DNA from 3 places in the Bacillus sp. ISL-77 genome. Region 2 is predicted to be linked to each of the others. Evidence: riboswitches for the same ligand, from Rfam matches in the RefSeq annotation. Region 2 holds a riboswitch; each other region holds the start of a gene.

Region 1 (3,937 bases), on a different contig from region 2:
GATATTGAGAGCGGTGATATCCATAAATTTGGCGGCTGCCAGCTCGAGCACATCAGCTATGAAGGTCAGCTGAAATATAAAGAAAACCAGGTCCGTCAGGTGCTCACACGGATCGGTAAACTGGAGGATGTTGTTGTTCATCCGATTCTGGGGATGGACCATCCCTTGCATTACCGCAACAAAGCCCAGGTACCTGTTGGAGAGAAGGACGGCAAATTGATTGCTGGCTTCTATAGACCGAGGAGCCATGAAATTGTTGATACGAATGAGAGTGTCATTCAATTGCCTGAAATTAATGAAGCGGTTCAGACGGTAAAGGAAATATGCAGCGAGCTAGGGATTCGTGCGTATCACGAGGAATCTCATAAAGGTGTACTCAGACACATTATGGCTCGTTATGGTCAGCAGACGGGAGAGCTCATGGTAGTAATTATCACGAGGACGGCGGATCTTCCTCAGAAAAATCAGCTGGTTGAGCAAATTGTTGCGCGGCTCCCGAAGGTAAAGTCAATCGTCCATAATGTCAATTCGAAGCGCACAAACGTCATCATGGGGGAAAAAACGACAGTTTGGTGGGGGAATGAAGTCATCTATGACTATATCGGGGATGTGAAATTTGCCATTTCTGCACTGTCCTTTTACCAAGTAAACCCTGTTCAAACAAAGGTGTTATATGATAAGGCGCTTGAATATGCGGACCTTAGCGGTGAAGAAAGCGTCATTGATGCTTACTGTGGAATCGGAACGATTTCTCTATTTTTAGCACAAAAAGCAAGGAAAGTATTCGGCGTAGAAGTTGTTCCAGAGGCAATAGAGGATGCTAAGCGGAATGCAGCGTTAAATGAGATGACGAATACAGAGTTTGCTGCAGGGGAAGCGGAGGTTGTTATACCAAAGTGGTATAAGGAAGGTAATGTCGCCGATGTTTTGGTTGTTGACCCGCCGCGCAAAGGCTGTGACGAGGCCTTGCTGCAGACCATTATTGAGATGAAACCGAAAAAGGTCGTTTATGTATCGTGTAATCCAGCCACCCTAGCAAGAGATTTACGGATATTGGAGGACGGAGGATACAAAACGGTGGAAGTGCAGCCGGTCGATATGTTTCCGATGACCACGCATGTGGAAGCGGTCGCGAAGATTGTATTAAAAAACCTTTAAATCACACTGGATAAAGGGACTAAGATGAATAGTGGGTTAGATGCTGTCTGGGAGAAACCAGCCAATGGCATCTAGCCCTTTTATATAATTAACAAAATTATACAAACTTCGGGGATTGACAGATTTTTTATACATTAATGTGGATTTTAAATATCAAACAGGAATAAGCATATGGACTAGAAATATAACCGTAAAGATCATTGCCATGATTCGGTGGGACTTTTTTCGAAACCCTGATGCTTTTTTGTGGTAAGTACCCAGCAAACAAAGTGACCAAAAGAAATAAAAGGATGTATAACCCAGCAACATCTTGATATGACCATATAATCATGCTGAATACTTTTCAGAAAATTATGTACTTCATATTATTAATATGCTATAGTTAGTGAAAATTACATATCGTGTAAGAATTGGTGCCAAGCTAAGGCTTGGCTTAAAAGGGAAGAACGGTGTAATTCCGTCGCTGTCCCGCAACTGTAAATCGGAGTGAATCACAAATACCACTGTCAAATGATGGGAAGGTGTGAGGAGCAATGATGATAAGCCAGGAGACCTGCCAAATTCTAGTACACACCAGATACCTACGTGGAAATAGGTGGTGACAGTCATTTGTACGACAAACGAGTTATGAGCAGCGATGTTTATGCATATTTTTATAAGCATACCTTTAACTTGATTGTAAAGCCATTTCCATTTTGTGGAGATGGCTTTTTTGTTGTATAGGAGATTATCAAATCATTTATTTTGGATAACGTGAACTAGTTCTCTGAATCCAGCTCCAGCGCCTTTTGTTCTATTTGGGAATATGTAAATTTAAAACAGGAGGAATGTAAAATGAATTTAGTAAGTACTGCTATTGGTTACCCGTACATTGGTGATAATCGGGAGTGGAAACGTTGTGTAGAATCTTTTTGGAAGGGTGCGATATCAGAGGAGCAATTTATTTTCGAGATGAAAACGAATCGCTTGAATAATTTGAAGCGCCAGCAATCATTAGGCTTAGAGTTACTAACAGTTGGGGATTTTACCATTTATGACCGTATGCTTGACCATGCGGCAATGTTCGGATTGATCCCAAATCGTTATAAGTGGACAGGTAGTGAAGTCGATCTAACCATTTATTATGAAATGGCCCGTGGGGCAAGCCATGTTGTGGCTTGTGAGATGACAAAGTGGTTTAACACAAACTATCACTACATTGTACCTGAGTATGAAGGCAAGTCATTACAATTAACCAAAAACTACATTTTAGATTATTTTGAAGAGGCCAAAGAGGAATTAGGTCTTATTACAAAGCCTACAATAATCGGTCCTTTTACTTTTGTTAAATTAACGAAAGGATACGATGCCAAAACCAAAGCATTGTTTATTTTAAAACTCTTACCGTTATATGCTCAAGTATTCCAGCAACTTGTAGAGGCTGGGGCACAGTGGATTCAAGTGGAAGAACCAGCACTAACCCTTTCCCTAACAGCAGATGATGTAAAACTAGTGCAAGAAATTTACAAACAGTTAGCAGAAGAAGTACCGGCTGCACAAATCATGTTGCAAACCTATTTTGAAGGACTATCAGCGTATGAAGAGCTGTCTCAATTACCTGTTGCAGGGATTGGTCTTGATTTCATACATGGTGCCGAAGAGAATATGGCTTCACTTCGAAAACACGGGTTCCCACAAGACAAAGTATTAGGAATTGGTATCGTAAATGGACGTGATATTTGGCGGGCGAATTTGGCTGAAAAAGCAATGAATACAAAAGCTATTTTATCATTAAGCGGGGTAAAAGAAGCTTGGATTCAGTCTTCATGTAGTTTACAGCATGTACCTGTGACGACGAAGGCTGAAACGCGTCTAGATGCGACATTAACAAATGCTTTGTCATTTGCCGATGAGAAAATTGTTGAGTTAGCACATATCACATCCTATTTTCGTGACGAGAACTGGACTGGAAATAAGAGCGTATCACAAAGTATGATAGCGACTGAAGCATTAGAGCAGCATAAGGCGAGGAAAAATGCACGTGTGAAAGAGCTGGTATCACAAGTAAAGCCAGAGCATTTTACCCGTCCATTGACGTTTAACGAACGCCAGCCTTTGCAGAAAGAGGCATTACATTTACCGGATTACCCAACCACAACCATTGGCAGCTTCCCTCAGTCAGATCAAGTAAAACGGACACGTACAGCATGGCGTAAAAAGGAAATTACAGACGCTGAGTATGCAGCGTTTCTAAAAAGTGAAACAGCCCGTTGGATTCAAATTCAAGAAGAAATAGGACTGGATGTTTTAGTGCATGGTGAATTTGAGCGGACGGATATGGTTGAGTACTTTGGAGAAAAGCTAGAAGGTTTTGCCTTTACAGAAAAAGCATGGGTTGTATCCTATGGTTCACGTTGTGTCAAACCACCAATTATTTATGGTGACGTCGAGTGGACAGCCCCAATGACCGTGAAGGAAGTAGAAGCGGCACAGCAATTAACGTCTAAGTATGTGAAAGGGATGTTAACAGGTCCTATCACAATCTTAAATTGGTCTTTTGTCCGCGATGATATTTCACGTGAACAAGTAGCCAACCAACTAGCCTTAGCACTAAGAGAAGAGATTCAAGCTTTAGAAGATGCAGGCATTGCCATTATTCAAGTGGATGAACCGGCATTACGTGAAGGATTGCCATTACGCAAAGAAAAATGGGCTGATTATTTAGCATGGGGGGTAAATGCCTTTAAGTTAGCAACTTCTAGTGTGAAGAATGAAACACAAATCCATACACATATGTGCT
Region 2 (3,937 bases):
CGGCATAAGGGATGGAATCCTTCTTTTCTCCGTCACAAAAATCACAGGCTTTTACGGTTAATACGTCACCAACAGGAGCAATCAAAAAGTTGGCCGCCGCTAGTTTTTCAACAATCTCATCAGGCTTAGAGGTTAAAATTTGCAACTTCATAAAATGGTCTTGTGTGTATTCCATGACACCTTCTTCTCCGACAATTTCGGAAAGAATGACCATCTGAGTCGCGGTAAATTTTTTATTGGCGACACCAGGGCTGACCGCTACCTCAAAAATAGATTGAAAGTCTTGCTTCACCATTAAACCTTGGGATAGGCCATCGTTCTCACCAAGGATCATTTGCAAGGCTTCCTCAGCCAGCTCTCTTGGCGACTCTTTCACTGAGGTTGGGGTGACTAGTTTTTTGTGCACCGGTGTTACTTCTTCTGTTTGCTCCAGTGCCCATGGTTCGGCTTCCTTTTGCAAACGTTGATGCGGTTTCAACGGCTGTATTGCCTGATTTAATGTATACTTCCGCTGATAACCGCGCGGAGTGATGATCAAGCCGTCGTAGTAAAATGTTGAAGAGTTGCCAATTAAAACGGTGGTTAACATTCCAATTTCATGATCTAGCATCTCTTGTAAATTGGTTAAGACGATCTTTTGACTATCACGGTAAGCACTCTTTACCAATCCTACAGGGGTTTCTGGCGAGCGATATTTTAGTAGAATTTTTTGTGCTTCCATGATCTGTCGTGTTCTTCTCCCGCTTTTTGGATTATATAAGGCAATCACAAAATCAGCTTGAGCGGCCGCTTCGATTCGTTTCTCGATCAAGCTCCAAGGTGTCAAATGGTCACTTAAGCTGATCGTACAGGCATCATGCATGACCGGCGCGCCTAATAAAGAAGCACAGGAGTTGATGGCAGAAATGCCAGGGACCACCTCCACTTCTACCCCTGAGTCTTTTTTCCAGCCTTTTTCGATTAGCACTTCGTAAACCAGTCCTGCCATTCCATATACACCGGCATCACCGCTTGAAATGACGGCTACCGTGTAACCGAGTTCGGCCTGTTTCACTGCCTCCTGGGCCCGGCTCACTTCTTCTGTCATTCCTGTGCTGATGATTTGCTTTCCAGCTATTAATCCCTTGATTAAATCAACGTAGGTTTTGTAGCCGATGATGATATCACTTTCTTCGATGGCTTCTTTTGCCCGTCCGGTGATATGTTTTTCATCACCGGGGCCAAAACCAATAATTAATAATTTGCCTTTCACACTATTACGCCACCTTCCAAAATTTCAAACTAGAATCCAGATACTATCCGCTGTTAAATCTTTTCTTTAACAGCTTTTTGTACTCCTTCGATGCATTCCGACCCTTCTGGCTGTATGAATCCTTCTTCGGAATATTCATAGATCGCATGCTCCTGAAGGCAATGACCTTCCGCCAGATGACGCCTTACAATCGTAGCTCCCACTTCTGGCGTCACGTTTTTATACCAGGTCCCGTCTGGATAAACGATAGCAACGGGAGCGTCCTTACATCTCCCATTGCATCTCGTTCTTGTTGTATGTACGAGTGAATCTAAGTTTAAATTGGTGATTTCATTCCGAATCGCTTGTGTCGCTTCCTCCCCACCCTTTCTCATACAGCTGCTGCCGTTGCAAATGAAAACATGGTGTTTCGTCCCTTGTAAATTCCAAGTAGTCATGTCACACTCTCCTTTTCGTTTTTTACGTAAAAAAAGCACCCCTATGACATAGGGGTGCAGAATATATACACACAAAAAAATAGCGGTGTATGTTCAGCACTTCTCCCTATGTTCCCGTAGGTTGATGGAAGTTATTAGGTAAAGGCAGGTCTCCTGACTTAGGTTCATCATTCCATTGCGTCTTCCCGAATTCCTTCAGTGACATCTGCAATGAACTCCCCATACAGTGGCGGGTACCGTGACGGATTTAAACCGTACTTCCCTATTAAGCACATATTCGTGCACCTATCCTAATCTATTCAATTGTTAAAAAGGCTTGTTCCTTCTAAAGCTAAACTATGAGAATTAAAAATGATTTAGAATCATCAAAACGAAAAAATCCGTTCAACATTAGTTGAACGGATAAAACGTCAGCACAAAGAAAGTTAATAAATAATCCTTTTTGTCCAAACGTTCCATCTTCTCAACCCCCGAAGAAATCGAAACTTAAAAAGCTAAGACAGGTCTCCTGACTTGTGTTTCTTCCTACTTTAGACCCTTCCCGAATCGTCAATAAATAAACGGTCCAGTGGTTTGTCTATTTCGTCCACACTTACAGTTGCGGGGACAGTTCTGGCCTTTCACCAGATTCCCTATTAAGCCCTAAGGCATCTTAACTAATAATTAACAAATTCATATGTAATTTTAAGAGATAATAATTATACTAGTCTAACAAATAGAATATTTCAAGTGCTTTTTTAATTCCCTTATATTATTTTAGGGGATCGGCATAGCTATCGGATTTGAAAGGCTCGATAAAACGATGGTTTAAAATTAAAAATTTTTATTCCTTTCTGATTACAAAAGGGTTCCCTATTTTTAAGGACACCCTAGCTAATTTTTGATTAACAATTATTCCATTAGGCCTCTTATGTTAGGTGAAAAAATATTTGTTCATTTCTTTTATTAAAAGGTCCAATTGTTACATCTCCCCACCAAAGGTGGCCACTGTCTGTCTGTCATGTCCAAACTCCTGACCATTCCATTTCAATACAGTTTGTACATATCCCAGACTGTCCGCATTATACCTGCCAGCTATCCTTTGATACGCTTCGAGTTCATATCTATTATCCCTGTTAAAATCAATCGGGTATAAACCAGACAAAGGATTCACCCACCCATTAATAGGAGCCCTTAATATTCCTTGGGGGTTATAGATTTCCGATAAATATTCCTTCCCCTTATAAATAAGGTCAAGAATATACTTTTCTCTGAGACGATAACTGATTACCTTTGCTTTGTATTGATTTTCATATGTCACATCGTACTTATAGGAATCATTGAATGCATCTGAATCAAATATTTGTCTAATTTGACCGTTCATATAAGAAAAGATATACGCATAAACCGTGCCGGCGCTTCCTCCGGTATCAATAACCACTAAAATATCTTCCCCCTTGTTTCCTGTCAAATCACCTAGAAAAAGTGTGGGGTTGTATCCTGAGTTATTTTTAAAATGGATGTGATCATAGTGATGTGTTCTCCCATTTTGGACAACCAATGTGATATCTTTCCAAAATGGACTATCAGGAGTTTTATATGCCGTAAGATAAACATTATCCTTTATCCCGTCTCCGTCAATATCACCCCTCTTTACTGTTACGATGGCTGGACTATTAGTATCTATCTGTCTTGAATCAGCTGATTGCAGTCCGGCCCGTATTTCAAAAAGTTTGTGCTTTGAAGGATAAGGATTGGGAAAGGACAAAGCCAGATCAATTGTTTGCAGTGCTTCATTTGTTAATCCAGCTCTTGACTGCGTTTTAGCCAAACAGTACCAATAATAGGGATGATTCGTCTCACGTATTTTTGTGTAATAATGATGGAGCTCTTTATTGAAGTCATTGGTGTCCATTTACAACCCACCTGTCTTATTATTCTCCATATATACTTATGTACGAATTCACAGGAGCATTCCAAGGTCCGTTTTCCATAGGTTATCGTCTCGTAGGTTCCATCTTTTTTCCATAAAAAAAAGCAGGTACCTGAGCTATTACTAGCCATTACCTGCTTTTTCGTGAAGTTCCACTAGATATCAGTTTTATCACCCAACAAGTCTAATGGAGAATTGTCTCCAACGTTCTCTAGCAGCGGAGTTTCTACCGCTACACCTAAATTTTTTAGTAGTTTAGCAATGGTTTTCATACCACTAAGGGGATTAATTTTGGTTTCATAAGAATCTTGAATGCCATGTTTCTAAATGGGTAGC
Region 3 (3,937 bases), on a different contig from region 2:
TGATCAATATGGCGTCCACGTGCCGCATTCTGTTTAATACTCCACACTTGATCTAATTCATGTCGCGAGCGACGATAATAGTCATATGTGATATGGTTTAAATCCGGTGCAGTAACTTTAAATTTAAAATTTTTCTTTTCCTCTGCATATTCAACAGAATAGATAGGATCGATTCCGTCAGTGGAACCTCCAATTTTCGCTGTGGATGAGTTTGGAGCGATAGCCATTAACCATCCGTTCCGAATGCCATTATTAACGACATCCCTTTTTAGTTCAGTCCATCTTTTCGATTGATAATTTTTCCGTTCAAAATAACTTCCTGTATGCCATTCTGAATCGTTAAATAGACTATAAGACCCTTTCTCCTTTGCTAGTTCCATTGATGAACGGATCGTATAAAATGCAATGTCCTCATACAGATGATCTGCATAATTTACCGCTGCTTCAGACTCCCAGTAAATCCCTTTAAGAGCTAGTAGGTGGTGCCATCCAAATGTACCAAGACCCACGGCTCTGTACTTTTTATTTGTAAGTTGAGCCTGTCCAACAGAGATTGTATTTAAATCAATCACGTTATCGAGCATTCTTACTTGGATCCTAATTAAACGCTCTAAAACATCTGCAGGGACTGCTTTTGCCAGATTAATAGACGATAAATTACAAACAACGAAATCACCAGGCTTCCGAATTATCACGATATTGCCCTCTTCATTCTGGTATTCGTTTACAATCGTCGTTGCGGACATATTTTGAGCAATTTCTGTACATAAATTACTGCAGTAAATAGAAGTTCGGCCCTTACCCAATACATGCTTATTCGGATTTTGCCTGTTTACTTCATCACGATAGAACATGTATGGTGTTCCTGTTTCTAATTGAGCAACCATGATTCGTGTCATAATATCCATGGCACGGTAGGTTTTACGAGGAAGAAGCGGGTTACCTGCGGCCTCTTCATATTTCTCGGTAAAGAATTTAACATCCGTTTCATCATAAAAATCCTCAAGTCCGAGAAGGTTCCCTTTTTCATCCTTCCAGCCCATAAATTGTTTTACTTGATGGGGACAAAATGTATGCCACTGCCCAATACTTCTTCCATCCTCATCTTTCTCTTCTAATTTTTTCATAAATAGGTCTGGTATCGTGACACCCGTGAAAATGTCATGGGCCTTACGGCGTTCATCCCCATTATTGGTTTTCAAATCGAGAAAACCGTTCATGATATCTTTATGAAATAAATCTAGGTAAACCGCAATGGCACCTTGCCGTTGACCTAACTGATCAACACTGACAGCTGTATTATTTAACAATTTAATCCATGGCACAATTCCGGAAGAGTTTCCTTTGAATTTCTTAATATCGGAACCAAGGGCACGAACTTTACCATAATAAATCCCTATACCACCGCCATCCTTGCTTAGTCGAGCAATATCCCAATTATTTAAATAGATGCTATCAAGGGAATCATCTACTGTATCAATAAAGCAGGAGGAAAGCTGACCAAAGCTTTTGCCTGCATTCGCTAAAGTGGGGGTAGCAACCGTCATATATAAATTACTAAGTGCCCAATACGCTTCCTTTACAAGTTGGAAGCGGATGGACTTCTTTTCATCCTTCATAATCGTCATGGCAATAATCATGAACCTCTCCTGCGGGAGTTCATATACATTTCTATTATGATCTTGAGCCAGATAGCGATCCGCCAGTAAAAATAACCCTATGTAATTAAATAATAAATCTTTATCTGGATTTATCTCTTTTGCTAGTTGCTCGATTTCATCTTTGCTATATAAGCTAAGTAAATTATGAGAATATATCCCGGTATCAGTCAATTCTTTTATTAATCTATAAAAATCTCCATATTTTAAAGAACGATTATAGCCTCGATTTTTTGCTGACTTTCTATATAATTCATTCAGATATAAACGGGCAGCGACAAATGTCCAATTTGGTTGGTCTATTGCAATTTGATTCACAGCATATAATAAGGCTTGGTGATTAGCTTCCCCCTCTGTTTCATCCAGTTTACTAATTTGCTCTTTAAGCTCCGTAGTATCTATCTGATATTTTTCTGAAACTTGATTAATAGATTCTAATACGTAATTAAGTTCTGCTTGAATCTCCTTAGTTATCATTACATTTCCCCCTATAATAAAAAAAATCCGCTCAACGGTAATTGAGCGGATGAAACGATACACTACAAAAGGAATAAAAAAATCCAATGCCTCCTGTCGCCACCGTTCATCTTCTCAATCCCCGAAGAAGTTGAAACATCTTAAGAAAGACAGGTCTCCTGACTCATGCTTCTTCCTACTTTGAACCCTTCCCATATAAGTACCTAATAGATTAGACATTTCTTATACAGTGGTTTGCTCATTTCGTCAGCATTTACAGTTGCGGGGGCAGTTCTGGATTTACACCAGATTCCCTATTAAGCCACAATGGCATCGTCTCTTAAGGTTAACACAATATATAGTTTGATTATTATTTATTGAAACAATATATAGTGAATCGATTAATTTAAATAATAGTATAGTCACCAAAATAATTCAAGTCTATTATTAAATAAAAATGAAACCTATCTGGCCTGACACCTTTTTTTAAAACACCAAGGATGTCACTGAACCCTTTGTATTCTATTTTGAATGCCATAAGTGAACGGTTTTGGCTGGGCTTTACTGAAGTTAACTAATGCATCAAGGTCAACGGGTCCGACTTCTTTGTTTTTAGCTTGAGTAAATACAGTAAATCCATCTCCGCCTCCAGAAAGAAAAATATTCGCTGTCACAGAATAGGGTTTATTAGGATCCATTTCCGTGCCATCTGGAAGCTTGGTGCTCACTACCCTTTGCCCTGCTGGTTTATTTGGATCCCAAGTATAGCTTAAGCCAGAAATCTGCAGCATGTTCGTTTTTGTTGCCCCCCACTGCTGGTTGAGCAATTCTCGGATTTGCTGTCCCGTCATCGACATTTTGACAAGGTCATTATTAAAGGGCTGTACCGTGTAAATTTCTCCCCAGGTGATATCGCCAGGATCAATATCGGCTCGAATGCCGCCAGGATTCATAAAGGCTAATTCGGTATTCAACGCTTTCCTTTGTGCATCCGCAATGAAATCGCCAAGCACTGACTCACCATTTTCATTTTGCTTGGCCGTCAGACTTTCAGATGAAGAGCCAACAACTTGATTAACTATCGGTTCTATTTTTGCTTCATATCCTTCTATCATTTTCTTAATTTCGGGATCGGGCTCGATTCCTTCTTGAAAGGTAGTTACAATCTCAGCTCTTTTTGAGACAATATCCTTTGTTTTAGGATCTATCTCAAGATCAACATCAGAGAAAGCAGTTCCATAGGAATAGGATTGAACAACTAGTTTATTGTCAATCGTTGCGTTCATATAGGCATGGTTATGGCCGCCGAAGATGATATCCACTTCATCGTCGACCCGGTTTGCGATATCGACAAGCTGCCCTGCTGGATTTTCTCCGTTTGTACCTGAAGTGCCTGGGTTATGGGCTAAAACGACAATCGACTTTACCCCTTGTTTTTTCAACTCCGCTACATTCTGATTAATTGCTTCTACTTCATCCGTGAATTTTAATCCTGCCACGCCGCTAGGGACAACAAGCGTTGGAGTCTCAGTAGTTACCACACCGATAAAACCAATGGGCATCCCATTTACTTTGATCACTTGATAAGGAGGCAGAATCGTTTTTCCTGTTTTCTCATTGACTACATTGGCAACAATCCATGGGAAGTTTGAACCTGCAAAATTGCCAGTTTTCGGATGTGTTCCCCCTTTTATGAGGCGCATCAGTTCCGTTAAACCTTCATCAAATTCATGATTACCAACAGTACCGATGTCAAAACCCAGTTTGTTCAAGATCTCGATTGTTGGTTCATCCTGTAAAAGGGCCGAAATTGGAGGGCTGGC

Evidence for each region. Region 2 has a riboswitch for cobalamin ahead of J7E77_RS00970 ((2Fe-2S) ferredoxin domain-containing protein). Riboswitches for the same ligand answer to the same signal wherever they lie in the genome.
Region 1: another riboswitch for cobalamin. It lies ahead of metE (5-methyltetrahydropteroyltriglutamate--homocysteine S-methyltransferase); the one in region 2 lies ahead of J7E77_RS00970 ((2Fe-2S) ferredoxin domain-containing protein).
Region 3: another riboswitch for cobalamin. It lies ahead of J7E77_RS12705 (ribonucleoside-diphosphate reductase subunit alpha); the one in region 2 lies ahead of J7E77_RS00970 ((2Fe-2S) ferredoxin domain-containing protein).

Annotation. Positions count from the first base shown of each region.
Region 1 covers NZ_JAGGQY010000027.1:121,654-125,590, reverse strand. The annotation lists gene rlmD (23S rRNA (uracil(1939)-C(5))-methyltransferase RlmD) at 1-1,158, shown strand, start outside; cobalamin riboswitch at 1,553-1,733, shown strand; gene metE (5-methyltetrahydropteroyltriglutamate--homocysteine S-methyltransferase) at 1,993-3,937, shown strand, end outside.
Region 2 covers NZ_JAGGQY010000002.1:182,219-186,155, forward strand. The annotation lists gene cobJ (precorrin-3B C(17)-methyltransferase) at 1-1,252, opposite strand, end outside; gene J7E77_RS00970 ((2Fe-2S) ferredoxin domain-containing protein) at 1,306-1,689, opposite strand; cobalamin riboswitch at 1,816-1,993, opposite strand; cobalamin riboswitch at 2,171-2,359, opposite strand; gene J7E77_RS00975 (VCBS repeat-containing protein) at 2,651-3,583, opposite strand; gene J7E77_RS31030 (hypothetical protein) at 3,899-3,937, opposite strand, start outside.
Region 3 covers NZ_JAGGQY010000033.1:3,587-7,523, reverse strand. The annotation lists gene J7E77_RS12705 (ribonucleoside-diphosphate reductase subunit alpha) at 1-2,135, opposite strand, end outside; cobalamin riboswitch at 2,267-2,468, opposite strand; gene J7E77_RS12700 (bifunctional metallophosphatase/5'-nucleotidase) at 2,618-3,937, opposite strand, start outside.